Regions from separate parts of the Burkholderia sp. NLJ2 genome, predicted to be linked through region 2. Evidence: predicted binding sites of a transcription regulator. Region 2 holds the regulator's gene; the other holds the start of a gene.
The links. The regulator HrcA, encoded in region 2, represses chaperone genes, less so after heat shock. The targets are predictions, from matches to a motif close to TTAGCACTCNNNNNNNNNGAGTGCTAA.
Positions count from the first base shown of each region.

Region 1: the regulator HrcA is predicted to act here: its motif matches at 4,315-4,341, upstream of R9B84_RS31875 (co-chaperone GroES).

Region 1 is NZ_CP137810.1:2,113,295-2,121,151, forward strand. It holds gene R9B84_RS31855 (porin) at 1-1,067, opposite strand, end outside; gene R9B84_RS31860 (ABC transporter substrate-binding protein) at 1,120-1,902, opposite strand; gene R9B84_RS31865 (M20 aminoacylase family protein) at 1,956-3,146, opposite strand; gene R9B84_RS31870 (LysR substrate-binding domain-containing protein) at 3,262-4,221, shown strand; gene R9B84_RS31875 (co-chaperone GroES) at 4,374-4,664, shown strand; gene groL (chaperonin GroEL) at 4,677-6,317, shown strand; gene R9B84_RS31885 (LysE family translocator) at 6,496-7,110, shown strand; gene R9B84_RS31890 (DUF6697 family protein) at 7,544-7,857, shown strand, end outside.
Region 2 is NZ_CP137808.1:785,923-793,779, reverse strand. It holds gene R9B84_RS03635 (hypothetical protein) at 293-454, shown strand; gene R9B84_RS03630 (RNA-binding S4 domain-containing protein) at 426-833, opposite strand; gene hemH (ferrochelatase) at 1,022-2,086, opposite strand; gene hrcA (heat-inducible transcriptional repressor HrcA) at 2,222-3,244, opposite strand; gene R9B84_RS03615 (NAD kinase) at 3,376-4,278, shown strand; gene recN (DNA repair protein RecN) at 4,297-5,946, shown strand; gene glnE (bifunctional [glutamate--ammonia ligase]-adenylyl-L-tyrosine phosphorylase/[glutamate--ammonia-ligase] adenylyltransferase) at 6,051-7,857, opposite strand, start outside.

The DNA of each region.
Region 1 (7,857 bases), on a different replicon from region 2:
CGCTGGTACGCGCCCATCAGATAGACATCCGTGCGTTTCGACAGGGTGTAGTCGGCCATCAGCCCGATCGAATGGATCTTCGGCTTCGCGGCGCCCGTCGTCGCGTCGTAGCGCACCGTCGTGTACACGTATTGCGCGCCGACGAACAACGCGGGCGTGAACTGGTACTTGCCGTTCACTTCGACGTTCTGATACTTGATCGACGTCACCGTACCGCCTGCAAGCGGCCCGGACACCGGTTCGATCGTTTCGTCGCCGAACAGGTAGCCGACGTTCGCGGTCGGCCGCGTGACGTTGCTGTTCGTGTACGCGAACCCGACCGTCGCGGGCCCTGCGGTGTAGTTGATGCCCGCCCCGAAGATCCGCAGCCGTGCCGACGCAAAATTCGCATCGGCGCCGACCGACCCGGAACCCGCAATCGCGCCGCCCGACGTCGCGCCGGGCTTGTCCGCATTCAGGAACGCAGCACCGACGAGCAAGCCGCCCTGCTCGTACTGCGCGCCGACGCTCCATACCCGGTTGTTCGCGAAGCCCGTGTCGTTGCTGAAACTGTACGTGCCGCCGAACGAGAAGCCGGAGAAATCCGGACTCGCATACTTCACGGTATTGTTCGTGCGGAACGTGTTGCCGGTGTTGTCGTTGTCGAGCGGGTGCGAGAACGGATAGACACCCCAGCTCCCGTTCGCGGTCGTCGGCGCGAGATAGTCGACGACCGAATCGTATTGCCGGCCGAGCGTCAGCGTGCCGAAGCGCGTGCTGCCGAGCCCGACGTAGACCTGACGCCCGAACATGCGGCCACCCTGCGCAAGCGTGCCGCTGTTCACGTTGAAGCCGCTCTCGATCTGGAACAGCGCGCTGTATCCGCCGCCCAGATCCTCGGTACCCTTCATCCCCCAGCGGCTGCCCTGCGCGAAGCCGCTCGCCATCTGCCACGCGCCATGGCCACCGACGTTGTTCGTATAGTCGATGCCCGCATCGACGAGGCCGTAAAGCGTGACGCTGCCTTGCGCGAATGCGGGCGCTGCGCACAGCGCCGGAATCGCGACAAAAACCGATCTCCAGTTCATCCGTAATCCTTATTTATTTATGGTCGATCGCGCACATTGCGTGCGCTGCCGCTTACTTCGCGCCGTAGATGTCGAAGTCGAAATACTTCCGGTTGATCCGCTGGTACGTGCCATTCGCGAGAATCGTCGCGAGCGCGCGGTTGAACGCGTCGCGCAGGTCGTTGTCCTGCTTGCGCAACCCTAGGCCGTCGCCTTGCCCGAAGTACTTCGCGTCGTCGATCGGCGCGCCGGCGAACATGAAGTCCTTGCCCTGCGGCTTCTTCAGGAAACCGTCGCTGGCCGCGATCGATGCCTGGAACGCCGCGTCGAGCCGCCCCGTCACGAGATCGGCGTACACCTGATCCTGATTCTGGTACGACACGATCTGCACGCCGGCCGGCTGCCAGTTCGCAACCGCATAGTCGGCCTGCGCGGAACCCTGCTCGACGCCCACGCGCTTGCCTTTCAGCAATTCGGCCGTCGGCAGCAGCGGCGAGCCCTTGTGTGCGATCAGCCGGGCAGGCGCGTTCGAGATGCGGTTCGTGAACGCGATCTGCTGCATCCGCTTCGGCGTGATCGTCATCGACGACGCGATCACGTCGAACTTGCGCGCGAGCAGCCCCGGAATCATCCCGTCGAAGCTCGACTCGACCCACACGCAGCGCGCGTGCAGCTCCGCGCACAACGCATTCGTGATGTCGATCCCGAAGCCCGTCAGCGTGCCGTCGGGCAGCTTGTATTCGAGCGGCGGGTAAGTCGGATCGACTGCGAGGCGGATCTCCTTGCCCGCCCAGTCGCCCGCATGCACCGATCCTGCCGCCAGCGCTATCGTGAGCGCCGCCATCCACTGTTTCATTGCCCGTCTCCTTGTGTAAATCATGAATCGTGAACCGAAATCGTGCGGCCGCATCACGCGAGATATCGCTCCGCGAGCGCAGTCCAGTAGCTCGCCCCCGTCGCGAGGCAAGCATCGTTGAAGTCGTAGCCCGGGTTGTGCAGCCCGCAGCCGGACGCGCCGTCGCCGTTGCCGATCGACAGGTAGCTGCCCGGGCACGCGTCGAGCATGAATGCAAAATCCTCGCTCGCCGCGATCGGCCGCAGATGCGGAATCAGCGCCGCATCGCCGCCCCATTCGCGGGCCACGTCGCGCGCGAACGCCGTTTCCGCCGCGTGATTGACGAGCACCGGATAGCCGTAGCGATAGTCGATCTCGGCCGTCGCGCCGTAACTCGCGGCCTGCCCATCCACGATCTCGCGGATGCGTCGCTCCAGCAGCGCGCGCACGTCCGGCGACAGCGCACGCACGCTGAGCTCGAGGTCCGCATGCGGCGGGATCACGTTCGATGCGGTGCCCGCATGGATCGATCCGGCCGTGACGATCGCCAGTTCCTGCGGATTCACGTTGCGCGACACGACCGTCTGCAACGCCATCACGATCGACGCGCACACGACCACCGGATCGATCGTCGTGTGCGGCGCGGCGCCATGCCCGCCGCGCCCGATCACGCGCACGCGCACCTCGTCGGCCGACGCCATCGCCGCGCCGTCGCAGAAGCCGAGCACGCCGGCCGGCAGGCCCGGCACGTTATGCATCGCGAACACGGCATCGCACGGAAATTGCGTGAACAGTCCGTCGTCGATCATCCGCTTCGCGCCGCCGAGCCCTTCTTCGGCCGGCTGGAAAATCAGGTTCAACGTGCCCGCGAAGCGCGCGCGCCCGGCAAGACAGCGGGCCGCCGCAAGCAGCATCGCCGTGTGGCCGTCATGGCCGCACGCGTGCATCACGCCGTCGCGCCGGCTCGCATGCGGCAGCCCGGTCGTCTCGCGGATCGGCAGCGCATCCATGTCCGCGCGCAACCCGAGCCGTTTCCCGGTGCCGCGCGTCAGCGTGCCGACCACGCCCGTGCCGCCGAGCCCGCGCGTCACCCGATAACCCCACGTTGTCAGGCAATCGGCCACGAGATCGCTCGTCGCGTATTCCTCGAAGCCGAGTTCCGGATGCGCATGCAGCCGGCGGCGCAGCGCAATCATCTCCGCCTCGACGGCCGCAATTTCCGGATGAATATGTTTCTGGTCCAACCCCGATTCTCCTGAATGCATTCCGGTTGTCGATCGCCTGGATGACCGATCGTGGCCGAATCGTATGCAGCGAAAAACCCGGCGACCAGCCGCGGTTTCGTTATGATGACAACCTTTCGTTGTCGGGTATCGCACCATGAGCAACATCAAGCTGCATCAGTTGCAGGCGCTCGTCGCGAGCGCGGAGGCCGGCAGCATCCGCGGCGCGGCGCGCACGCTCGGGCTGTCGCAGGCGGCCGTCACGCGCGCGCTGCGCGAACTGGAGGCGAGCGAGCGCCTGCCGCTGCTCGTGCGTGCGCCGGAAGGCATCGGCTTCACCGAATACGGAAAGACGCTGCTCACGCACGCGAAGCTCGTGCTGAAGCAGCTCGAACATGCGCAGAGCGATCTCGAACGCATGCGGGGCCGCGTCGAGGGCCGGCTGAGCATCGGCGTCACGCCGTGGCTCACGATGACGTTCCTCGCGGAAGCCGTGCTGCGTTTTCGCGAGCGGATGCCCGACGTGCGCCTCGAACTCTACGAAGCGCTGATGGCCGTCGCGCAGCCGCTGCTGCGCGACGGCAGCATGGACTTCGCGCTTGGGCACGTGCAGCCGGGCGGCACGCAGGAATTCGCGTTCGAACCGATGCTGCGCTACGAAACCTCGGTGATGGTGCGCGCCGGCCATCCGCGCGAGCGCGCACAATCGATCCACGACTTGCTCGACCACGACTGGGTGCTGAATTTCGCGGCCGACGGCCAAGCCGCGCTCGTCGACTACCTGTTCACGCGCCACGGCGCACGGATCGACGAACGGCGCATCGTGCGGGCGCAGTCGGTCGCGATGTTGCAGACGATGCTCGAGCAGGCCGACATGTGCACGTGGTGCCCGACGATACTTGCGGCCGTGCCGCCGTTCGGCGAACGGATGCGGCCGTTGCAACTGAAGGAGACATTCGAGCCGCGCGACCTCGGCATCGTCACGCGCCGCAGCAGCACGCTGAGCGACGCGGCGCGCTGTTTCATCGACTGCCTGCTGCAAGTGATCCGCAAGCATGCGCGATCCGCGCGCAAGGAGGATCTTGCGCTGTTCAGGACGGTATCGCTGCTGATCTGACTTCCCCCCGCCCGTCTCCCGTCCATAGCGCATCCGCGCGAATGCTTTTCCGAATCCGTTATTGGATCGCGCCGTCGAGCATTTTTATACTCGTCAGCACGCTCTCCCAAAGAGTGCCAGCCAATTTCGACAGAACAGCACAGGACGAAAAGATGAGCCTACGCCCCTTGCACGACCGCGTCATCGTGAAGCGACTCGATCAGGAAACCACCACCGCGTCGGGCATCGTGATCCCCGACAGCGCCGCCGAAAAGCCCGACCAGGGCGAAGTGATCGCCGTCGGCCCCGGCCGCAAGGACACGGACGGCCAGCGCATCGTGCCCGACCTGCAGGTCGGCGAACGCGTGCTGTTCGGCAAGTACGCGGGCCAGGCCGTCAAGGTGGACGGCAATGAATTCCTCGTCCTGCGCGAGGAAGACATCGTCGCGGTCGTCAATCAATAACGGAGCGCAATCATGGCAGCGAAGGAAATCATTTTCAGCGACGTCGCACGTGCGAAGCTGACCGAAGGCGTGAACATTCTCGCGAACGCGGTGAAGGTCACGCTCGGGCCGAAGGGCCGCAACGTCGTGCTCGAACGCAGCTTCGGCGCGCCGGTCGTCACGAAGGACGGCGTGTCGGTCGCGAAGGAAATCGAACTCGCGGACAAGCTGCAGAACATCGGCGCGCAGCTCGTGAAGGAAGTCGCGTCGCGCACCAGCGACGCGGCCGGCGACGGCACGACCACGGCCACCGTGCTCGCACAGGCGATCGTGCGCGAAGGCCAGAAATACGTCGCGGCCGGGCTCAACCCGCTCGACCTGAAGCGCGGTATCGACAAGGCCGTCGCGTCGGCCGTCGACGAGCTGAAGAAGATCAGCAGGCCGACCACCACGAGCAAGGAAATCGCGCAGGTCGCGACGATCTCGGCGAACGGCGAGGAATCGATCGGCCAGCGCATCGCCGAGGCGATCGACCGCGTCGGCAAGGAAGGCGTGATCACCGTCGAGGACGGCAAGTCGCTCGCCGACGAGCTCGACGTTGTCGAGGGGCTGCAGTTCGATCGCGGCTACCTGTCGCCGTACTTCATCAACAATCCCGACAAGCAGATCGCCGAGATCGAGAACCCGTACATCCTGCTGCACGACAAGAAGATCTCGAACATCCGCGACCTGCTGCCGGTGCTCGAACAGGTCGCGAAGTCGGGCCGGCCGCTGCTGATCATCGCGGAGGACGTCGAAGGCGAAGCGCTCGCGACGCTCGTCGTGAACAACATCCGCGGGATCCTGAAGACGGTCGCGGTCAAGGCACCGGGTTTCGGCGATCGCCGCAAGGCACTGCTCGAGGACATCGCGATCCTCACCGGCGGGCAGGTCGTCGCCGAGGAAACGGGCCTGACGCTCGAGAAAGCGACGCTCGCCGAACTCGGCCAGGCGAAGCGGATCGAGGTCGGCAAGGAAAACACGACCGTGATCGACGGCGCAGGCGACGCGAAGAACATCGAAGCGCGCGTGAAGCAGATCCGCGTGCAGATCGACGAAGCGACGTCGGACTACGACCGCGAGAAACTGCAGGAACGCGTCGCGAAGCTTGCGGGCGGCGTTGCGGTGATCAAGGTCGGCGGTGCGACCGAGATCGAGGTGAAGGAGAAGAAGGATCGCGTCGACGACGCGCTGCACGCGACACGCGCGGCCGTCGAGGAAGGCATCGTGCCGGGCGGCGGTGTTGCGCTGATCCGCGTGCGTCAGGCGATCCGCGAACTGAAGGGCGTGAACGCCGACCAGAATGCGGGCATCAAGATCGTGCTGCGCGCGCTCGAGGAACCGCTGCGCCAGATCGTCACGAACGCGGGCGAGGAAGCGAGCGTCGTCGTCGCGAAGGTCGCGGAAGGCTCGGGCAACTTCGGGTACAACGCGCAGACGGGCGAGTACGGCGATCTCGTCGAATCGGGCGTGCTCGATCCAACCAAGGTCACGCGCACGGCGCTGCAGAACGCGGCGTCGGTTGCCGGGCTGCTGCTGACGACCGATGCGACCGTGTTCGAAGCGCCGAAGGATGCAGCACCGGCCGCGGCGCCGGGCGGCCCGGGCGCGGGCGGGCCGGGGTTCGATTTCTGACGATGCGCCGCGCGTGCCGGTTCGCCGGCAAACGCGCGGCTTTGCGGGAACATGCAACGCGTGGCGACGGGAGTCGTCACGCGTTTTTGCTTTGGATCGACGGCATATTGCGGCGCACAGGTCGGTTGCCGCGCTCGGGTAAGATGAAAGCCCGCTCCGCCACGCCGCCCTCCACGCCATGTCGACCACCGTCAACACGCTTCTGCCGCTCGCCGGTGTCCTGCTCCTGAGCGTCGCCAGCCCCGGCCCGAATTTCGTGATCGTCACGTCGACCGCAGTCATGTCGCGCCGCGCCGGCGTGATGACGGGGCTCGGCCTGGCCGCCGCGTCCGGCACCTGGGCCGCAATCGCGATCGCCGGGCTGAGCCTGCTCGTGACCCACGTCGCGTGGGTGCACACCGCGCTGCGGCTTGCCGGCGCCACCTACCTGATCTGGCTCGGCCTGAAAATGATCCTGACCGCGCGCAAGCCGTTGCCCGCTTCCGCGCCGGCTACAACCACCGACTGGAACGCCGCGAAGAAGGGCTACGTCGTCAGCATGACGAACCCGAAATCCGTCGCGTTCTACGGCAGCATCTTCGCGCTGATGGTGCCGGCTCACGCGCCGGCATGGCTCGATATCTCCGTCGTCGCGCTGTCGATCGCGATATCTTGCGCGTGGTATTGCGCGATGGCGCTGCTCGCGTCGCATCCGTCGGTGCGCCGGCTGCTGGTTCGACGCAAGGCCGTGCTCGATACGATGGCCGGCCTGCTGCTGATGGGCGTCGGCGGGCGGATGCTCGCCGGGCGTTGAGCGACGCGACTGACGCACCGCCCTCACACCTTTACGACCTTTTTACTTGCGGCCGTGCGTGCGTTCACTAGAATGTGTTCGCCATCCCTCACCGAGCACGCACCATGCGCATCCGAAGTCCTCGCCCTCCGAGTTGCTTTTCTGCCTGACAGGCAGGACGCCTGCGTCTCCTTTTCCCGAGCCACCGTCCTGCCGACAGGCGGACGGTGCGCGCCGTAGTCAGATCCGCGCACGCTTGAATACGACGTCGATGCGGTAATCGCGCATCGTGCGCTCAGGCGTGTGCTCGCGACAAATTCCCCGCAACGACGCGCCATCGATCCGCCGCCCCGTCAATGATCGATCGCCTGCCCGCATCCGGCACGCCGATCCGGTCGAATTGCTTTGCATACCTGATTTCATTCACGGAAATTTCCGATACCGGAGCCCGGCCATGTTCGAGATCGACAAGCAGTACACGCGCGAATTCATCCACACCGCATGCGGCGGCAGCAAACAGGCATTCCTGCCGACGAAGAACGGCAAGGTCGTGGCTGCCTGCCTGCGCACGGACCTCAACCCGCACGCACCCGACGTGATCCTCTGCGACGGCAGCGCATCCGCGCGATCGGCCGGCAGGACGCTCGCCGCGCAACGCGATGCGATTCCGGTGTTCGTCAAGATGGAAACGGATGCGTTCCGCTTCGTCGGCCAGTACGTCGTCAGCGAATCGCTCACGGCGCCGCTCGACTGCGCGCCTTACGTGCG
Region 2 (7,857 bases):
GCACCGCACATTGTTGGTGCAAATAAGGGCGAAAACTGCGATTTCAAGAGGGTTATTCGCCGGCATTCGCCAATGCCGCGAAACAACCGCGCGTCTCGCCGGTGCATGCCCCGCAGCGTTCGCCAGACGGGGCGAAACGGCCTGTAACAACGCTTACCCGGCAAGTACTAGCTCGGCACAGCGCGGCTGCACTACACTCCACTCAAGCGTCGGAAAAGCGTGTTTACCCTAGCTGACCGTCGCCTTACATCCACCTGGCGCCATTTTCACCCGTCTTCTCGAGGGGAGTACCGTGAAACTGACCTTTGCGATATCGGTGGTCGCGCTGGTACTCATTGCCGGCACCACCACCATCTGCCTGTCGGGAGCCGTCACCGACCGCACGACCGAATACGGAAGCGCGCGGGCGACATTCGACCAGATGTTCAGCTCCCACCAGAAAATCTGTCGATGATGCGCCGGTCGCGCTTCGTCGGCCGGCCGTGCAGTTCAGACGCCGGCTCGCGATACGTGCGGCGCCGCTCCAGTTCGGCGAGCCGCGCGGCCCGCCCCGCTTCCGTTTCCGCGTAAAGCGTCTGCGCGACGCTCGCAGGCCCGCGCACGTCGCACACGCCCAGCACGGCAATGTGCCAGACGATGCCGTCGATCGCAATCTCGACCTCGTCGCCGACGCGCACCTCCTTCGCCGGCTTGATCGCCGCACCGCCGATCTTCACGTGCCCCTTGTCGACCGCATCAGTCGCGAGCGAGCGCGTCTTGAAGAACCGGGCCGCCCACAGCCATTTGTCGATGCGCAGCTTCGCGCCCGGTTCCGTGGAAATCTTGTAGTTCATGTCAGCCTCCGCCGGGCCGCTCCACACGCATAGGGAGAAGCCATCGGGAGATGGGGGGACTGCGTCCCCCCAAGCGAACGAAGTAAGCGTGGGGGTCGTTTCATGTCAGCCTCCGCCGGGCCGCCGCAACGAGGCCGACCGCCTCCTCGGGGCGCAGCGAATGAAGTGAGCGCGGGAGTCGTTCCATGTCAGTTCACCGTTTCGGGCTGCGCGGCCCTGACGGGCCAGCCCTGCAGGTTCTCGGCGACGATCTCGCCGATCGCGCCGAGCCACGCGGGCGCGCCGTTCAGGCATGGAATGCGGTGGAATGCCTTGCCGCCGCCGGCGAGGAATTCGTCGCGCACTTCCATGCCGATCTCCTCGATCGTCTCCAGGCAATCGGCCGTGAAACCGGGACAGAACACGTCGGCCCGCCGCACGCCGGCCTCGCCGAACTCGCGCAGCGTCGGCGCGGTGTACGGCTGCAGCCATTCGGCCTTGCCGAAGCGCGACTGAAAGGTGACGCGGCATTCTGTCGTCGACAGCCCGAGCACGGCCATCAGCAGCGCGCCCGTCTGCTGGCACTGGTCGTGATAGGGATCGCCGAGGTCGAGCGTGCGCTTCGGCACGCCGTGAAAACTCAGCACGAGCTTGTCGCCGGCCGCGAAGTCGGGCCGGCCGTGCTGCGCCCAGTACTGGCGCACCTGCTCGGCAAGCGCGTGGATATAGGCCGGATGGTCGGCGTAGTGCCGCACCGTGCGCACCTCCGGCTGGTTGCGCATGCGCGCGAGCGCGGCGAATGCGGCATCGAACGCGGTGGCCGTGGTCGACGCCGAGTATTGCGGATACATCGGCATCAGCAGCACGCGCTCGACGCCCGAGCGCTTGAACTGCGCGAGCGCCTGCGCAATGTTCGGGCTGCCATAGCGCATCGCGTAGTCGACGAGCACGTGATAGCCGTTCGACACGAGCAGGTGCCGCACGCCGTCGGTCTGGCGCTCGGTGTGCACGCGCAGCGGCGAGCCCTCGGGCATCCAGACGGCCGCATATTTCTTCGCGGACGCGCGGCCGCGCAGCGGCAGGATCAGCGTGCGCAGCAGCACCTGCCAGACGGCCTGCGGGATCTCGACGACCCGCGGATCCGACAGGAATTCGGCCAGATAGCGCCGCACCGCGCGCGGCGTGGGGGCGTCGGGCGTGCCGAGATTGATCAGCAGCACGCCGATGCGATGGGCAGCCGCGATGCTCGAAGGCGGCTCAAGATCGAAACGCATGGACAAGTACGTGCTCGGGGCACGGGACCGGACGGCTCTCAATTATAGCGGGCCGCCCCGCGCCGTTCGGCCGACTGTCGGCACAGGCGGCGCCGCGGCACGATGACGGGGCGGGATCGGGCTGGCGATCGCAGGTTATTGCTGGCTCAGCGTGAGCGACAGCAGGCGCGCGGTGATGTCGACGATCGGTATCACGCGGTTGTACGCCATGCGGGTCGGGCCGATCACGCCGAGCGTGCCGACGATCTGCCCGTTCACCTCGTAAGGCGCGGTGACGACGCTCATTTCCTCGATCGGCACGAGCGTCGATTCGCCGCCGATGAAGATCTGCACGCCCTGGGCGTGGCTCGACACGTCGAGCAGTTGCAGGAGGCCCGTCTTTTGGTCGAACACGTCGAACAGCTTGCGCAGCCGCGCCATGTCGGAGGAAAGATCCGCCACTTCGAGCAGGTTGCGCTCGCCGGAAATCAGCACGGTGTCCTCGGTGTCGGGCACCTCGGTGCTGGCCGTCACCGCCAGATGCATCAGTGCGGTCATGTCGCCGCGCAACTGGTCGATCTCGTCGCGCAGGCGGCGGCGCACCTCGTCGAACGACAGGCCGGCGAAATGCGCGTTGATGTAATTGGACGCCTCGGTCAGCTGCGACGGCGAGTAGTCGCGCGGCGTCGCGAGCATCCGGTTCTGCACGTCGCCCTCGGGCGTGACGATGATCAGCAGGATGCGCTTGTCCGACAGGCGCATGAACTCGATCTGCTTGAACACGTGGCTGCGCCGCGGCGTCAGCACGACGCCGGCGAACTGCGACAGGTTCGACAGCACGCTCGCGGCGGCCGCGACCACCCGCTGCTGCGGCTCGCCGGCCTGCAGCGTGTTCTGCACCTGCCGCGCGACGGCCTCGGCGTCGATCGGCGCCTCGACCGTCAGCATCGTATCGACGAACAGCCGGTAGCCGCGCGGCGTCGGCACGCGGCCGGCCGACGTGTGCGGGCTCGACACAAGGCCGAGCTCCTCCAGGTCGGACATCACGTTGCGGATCGTCGCCGGGCTCAACTCGAGCCCGGAATAACGAGACAACGTGCGCGATCCGACTGGCTGACCGTCGGCGATATACCGTTCGATCAGGGTTTTCAGGAGGGTTCGTGCGCGAGGATCTAGCATGGTGGAAAATTTTAGCGCAACCGCGCGACCGCGGCGAGTGGCGTCGGCCACCATTGCGCGGGCCGGCCCGATCCGGCCCCGCCGTCGCACAGCCGGTTCTTTTCGTCAACGAGCTATGGTGTAATGCCGGCATGAAAACCGGTAATCAGTTCAACACTGTCGCGCTCGTCGGCCGGAGCAACACGCCCGGCATCGCCGAGCCGCTCGCCACGCTGGCTGCCAGCCTGGCGAAGCTGGGCTTCGAGGTCGTCTTCGAAGGCGATACCGCGCGCGAATTCGGCATCGCCGGCTATCCGGCGCTCACGCCGGCCGAAATCGGGGCGCGTGCGGACGTGGCGGTCGTGCTGGGCGGCGACGGCACGATGCTCGGCATCGGCCGCCAGCTCGCGCCGTACCGGACGCCGCTGATCGGGATCAACCACGGGCGGCTCGGCTTCATCACGGACATCGCGGCGGCCGACATGCACGCGCTCGTCCCCGTGATGCTGGCGGGCAAGTTCGAGCGCGAGGAGCGCTCGCTGCTCGAGGCCAGGATCATGCGCGACGGCGAACCGATCTACCACGCGCTCGCGTTCAACGACGTCGTCGTGAACCGCAGCGGCTTCTCCGGGATGGTCGAGCTGCGCGCGTCGGTCGACGGCCGGTACATGTACAACCAGCGTTCGGACGGCCTGATCGTCGCCACGCCGACGGGCTCGACCGCGTACGCGCTGTCGTCGGCCGGCCCGATCCTCCATCCGCAGCTCCAGGGCATCGTGCTCGTGCCGATCGCGCCGCACGCGCTGTCGAACCGGCCGATCGTGCTGCCCGACGATTCGAAGATCGCGATCCAGATCGTCGGCGGGCGCGACGTCAACGTGAACTTCGACATGCAGTCGTTCACCGCGCTCGAACTGAACGACACGATCGAGGTGCGCCGCTCGAAGCACACGGTGCCGTTCCTGCACCCGGTCGGCTACAGCTATTTCTCGACGCTGCGCAAGAAGCTGCACTGGAACGAACACGCATCGAACGAAGACGACAAGGCGTTCTGACGCCCCTCCGCCGACACCATGCTCCGCCACCTCTCGATCCGCGACTTCGTCATCGTGGCCGCGCTCGATCTCGAATTCGACAGCGGCTTTTCCGTCTTTTCCGGTGAAACCGGTGCCGGGAAATCAATCCTGATCGACGCCCTCGCCCTCGCGCTCGGCGAACGTGCCGACGCGAGCGTCGTGCGCACCGGCTGCGGCCGCGCCGACATCACCGCCGAATTCACGCCGCACGACCGCGTCGCGCGCTGGCTCGACGAACACGCGTTCGACGCGGAGGACACCGTGATGCTGCGCCGCGTGATCGACGCGAACGGCCGTTCGCGCGCGTTCATCAACGGCACCAGCGCGACGCTCGCGCAACTGCGCGAACTCGGCGAGATGCTCGTCGACATCCACGGTCAGCACGCGCACCAGTTGCTGATGCGGCCCGATGCGCAGCGCGAGCTGTTCGACACGCACGCGGGGCTCGTCGCCGATGCCGCGAACGTCGCGCGCGCGTGGCGCGTCTGGCGCGATGCGACGCAGGCGATCGATACCGCGAAGGCGCACGAGCGCGAGCTGCAGCTCGAACGCGAAAAGCTCGCGTGGCAGCTCGCCGAGCTCGACAAGCTCGCGCCGCAAGCCGGCGAATGGGACGAAGTCAGCAACGAGCACAAGCGCCTGTCGCATTCGGCGAACCTGATCGAAGGCGTGCGCGGCGCGCTCAACGCGCTGTCCGAGTCCGACGACGCGATGCTCGCGCAGCTCGGCGCGATCGTGTCGAAGCTGCGCAGCCTCGCCGACTACGACACCGCGCTCGGCGACGCGCTCGCGTCGCTCGAACCGGCCGAGATCCAGCTGCAGGAAGCCGTCTATTCGCTGTCGCACTATGCGCAGCGCGTCGATCTCGATCCCGAGCGGCTCGCGCAGGTCGAAACGCGCCTCGACGCGCTGCACTCGACCGCCCGCAAGTTCCGGCTGCCGCCCGACACGCTGCACGAAGAACACGCGGCACGCCGCGCACAGCTCGCCGCGCTCGACGCGGCCGCCGATCTCGGCGCGCTCGAGGCGACGCAGGCCAAGGCGCGGGAAGCCTATCTCGCCGACGCAAAGCACCTGTCGAAGGCACGCGCGCAGGCCGCCAAGACGCTCGGCACGGCCGTCACGGCCGGCATGCAGGAACTGTCGATGGCGGGCGGGAGTTTCGAAGTCGCGCTCGTGCCGCTCGCCGACGGCGGCCCGCACGGGCTCGAGCAGGTCGAGTTCCGGGTCGCCGGGCACCCCGGCGTGCCGCTGCGGCCGCTCGGGAAAGTCGCGTCGGGCGGCGAGCTCGCGCGGATCAGCCTCGCGCTCGCCGTGATCGCGAGCGCGGCAAGCCCGACGCCGACGCTGATCTTCGACGAAGTCGATACGGGGATCGGCGGCGGCGTCGCCGAAGTGGTCGGTCGCCTGCTGCACCAGCTCGGGCGCGACCGCCAGGTGCTGTGCGTGACGCACCTGCCGCAGGTCGCCGCGCGCGGCGACCACCACTTCCAGGTCGCGAAGGGCGCCGACGATCGCGGCGGCACGGTGTCGACGGTCGTCGCACTCGACCGGGCCAACCGGATCGAGGAAGTCGCACGGATGCTCGGCGGGCTCGAGATCACGGCGACGACGCGCAAGCACGCGAAGGAAATGCTGGCGGCCTGACGCGGCCGTGAGACTGTCCCGTCCTCGCCGAACGGGCTTGCACCGTTCGGCTTTCAGGGCGGAGCGCCTGCGGATGAAGCGCCCGCAACCCGCCCCGCCTTCGTTCAAACGCCCGTTTCAACCGCCCCGAACACACGCGTCCACAGCGCCGTCACGGCCGCCCGCTCGTCGGCCACCGCGGCCGGCTCGACGCGCGCCTTCTCCATCCCGTCGAGCCGCAGCTTGTGCTGCAGCTTCCGGTACTTGCGGTAGGCCGCACCGACGCGTTCGGCCTCGTCCTCGCCCATCAGCCCGAAGCGCGCGACCTCGCGCAGCAGCGCGATGTTGCCCGTGTTGCGGATCAGCTCGGCGTCGCTCGACGCGTGCAGCAGCACCCAGTACTGGACGATGAATTCGATGTCGACCATCCCGCCGCGATCGTGCTTCAGGTCGAACAGCTCGGTCTGGTTCGGGTGGCCGGCAAACACCTTGCCGCGCATGTCGACGATCTCCTTCGCGAGCACGCCGCCGTCGCGCGGCGTCGTCAACACCTGCTGGCGGATCGCCTCGAAGTCCGCGCCGATCTGCGCATCGCCCGCGCTGTAGCGGGCGCGCGTCAGCGCCTGGTGCTCCCACACCCATGCGGTATTCGCGGCATCGCCCTCGCGCAACTGGTAGCGGCGGAACGCGTCGAGATCGGTGACGAGCAATCCGGCCTCGCCATTCGGCCGCAGCCGCAGGTCGATGTCGAACAGCGCGCCCGCGCCGGTCGCCGTCGTGAGCCACGTGATGAGCCGCCGCGTGAAGGTCGTGTAGACGTCCGCCGAGCGCTCGTCGGGGTCGTCGTACAGGAAGATCAGGTCGAGATCCGATGCGTAGCCGAGCTCCTTGCCGCCCAGCTTGCCGTACGCGATCACCGCGAACTTCGGCACGTCGCAATGGCGCTTCGCGAGCTGCGACCAGACGACTTCGATCGTCACGTCGAGCACCGCGTCGGCCAGCTCCGACAGCCGGTCGCTCACATGCTCGACCGACAGTTGCCCGGCGAGATCGATCAGCAGGATCCGGAACACCTCCGCGTGCTGCGCATGCCGCAGCAGGTCCATCTGCTGCTCGGGGCCGTCGGCCGCCGCGAGGCGCGCGCGCAGCGCGTCCTTGAACGCGGGCCAGTCGAACGGGCTCGCGATCGCCTCGTCGTCGAGCAGTTCGTCGAGCAGCTGCGGGTGGCGGATCAGGTAGCCGCCGCCCCAGCGCGTCGCGCCGAGCACCGACAGCACGCGGTCGAGCGCGGCCGGATATTCGGTCAGCAGCGCGAGATAGACGCCGCGCCGGCTGACCGTCTCGAGCAGGTCGAACAGGCGCACGATCGTGTCGTCGCGGCGCGCGGCGTCGATCCGCGGCGCGGCCTCGAGCGCGCGCTGCGCGACGCGGTCGAAGCGGTGCCGGCTCTTTTCCGGCAGGCCCGTGTAGCGCGACGATTGCCAGACCGCGCGCAGCCGCGCGAGCACCGCTGCCGGATCGGCGAAGCCGAGGCCGTCGAGGCGGGCCGCGAGCGCGTCGTCCTCGCCGTCGTCGGCGAGCGCGCCGCTCCAGATCCACGCGGCCGCCGTCTCTTCGCCCGCGCCGCAGGGCGCGCCGTTCACCTTGTCGGCGAAGATCTGGTCGAACTGCGCCTCGACGAAGTTCCGGTACTCGTCCAGCACCGTCATCAGCGCCGCATAGTCGGCAAAACCGAGCGACGCGGCCAGCGCCGCGCGTTCGTCGGGCTCGACCGGCATCGCGTGCGTCTGCGCGTCGTTGCGGTACTGCAGCCGGTGCTCGAGCGTGCGCAGGAAGTTGTAAGCGTCGGTCAGGCCCGCGCGCACGTCCTCGCCGATCAGCCCGCGCGCCTGCGCATGGCGCAGCACCGCGAGCGTCGGCCGCACGCGGAAC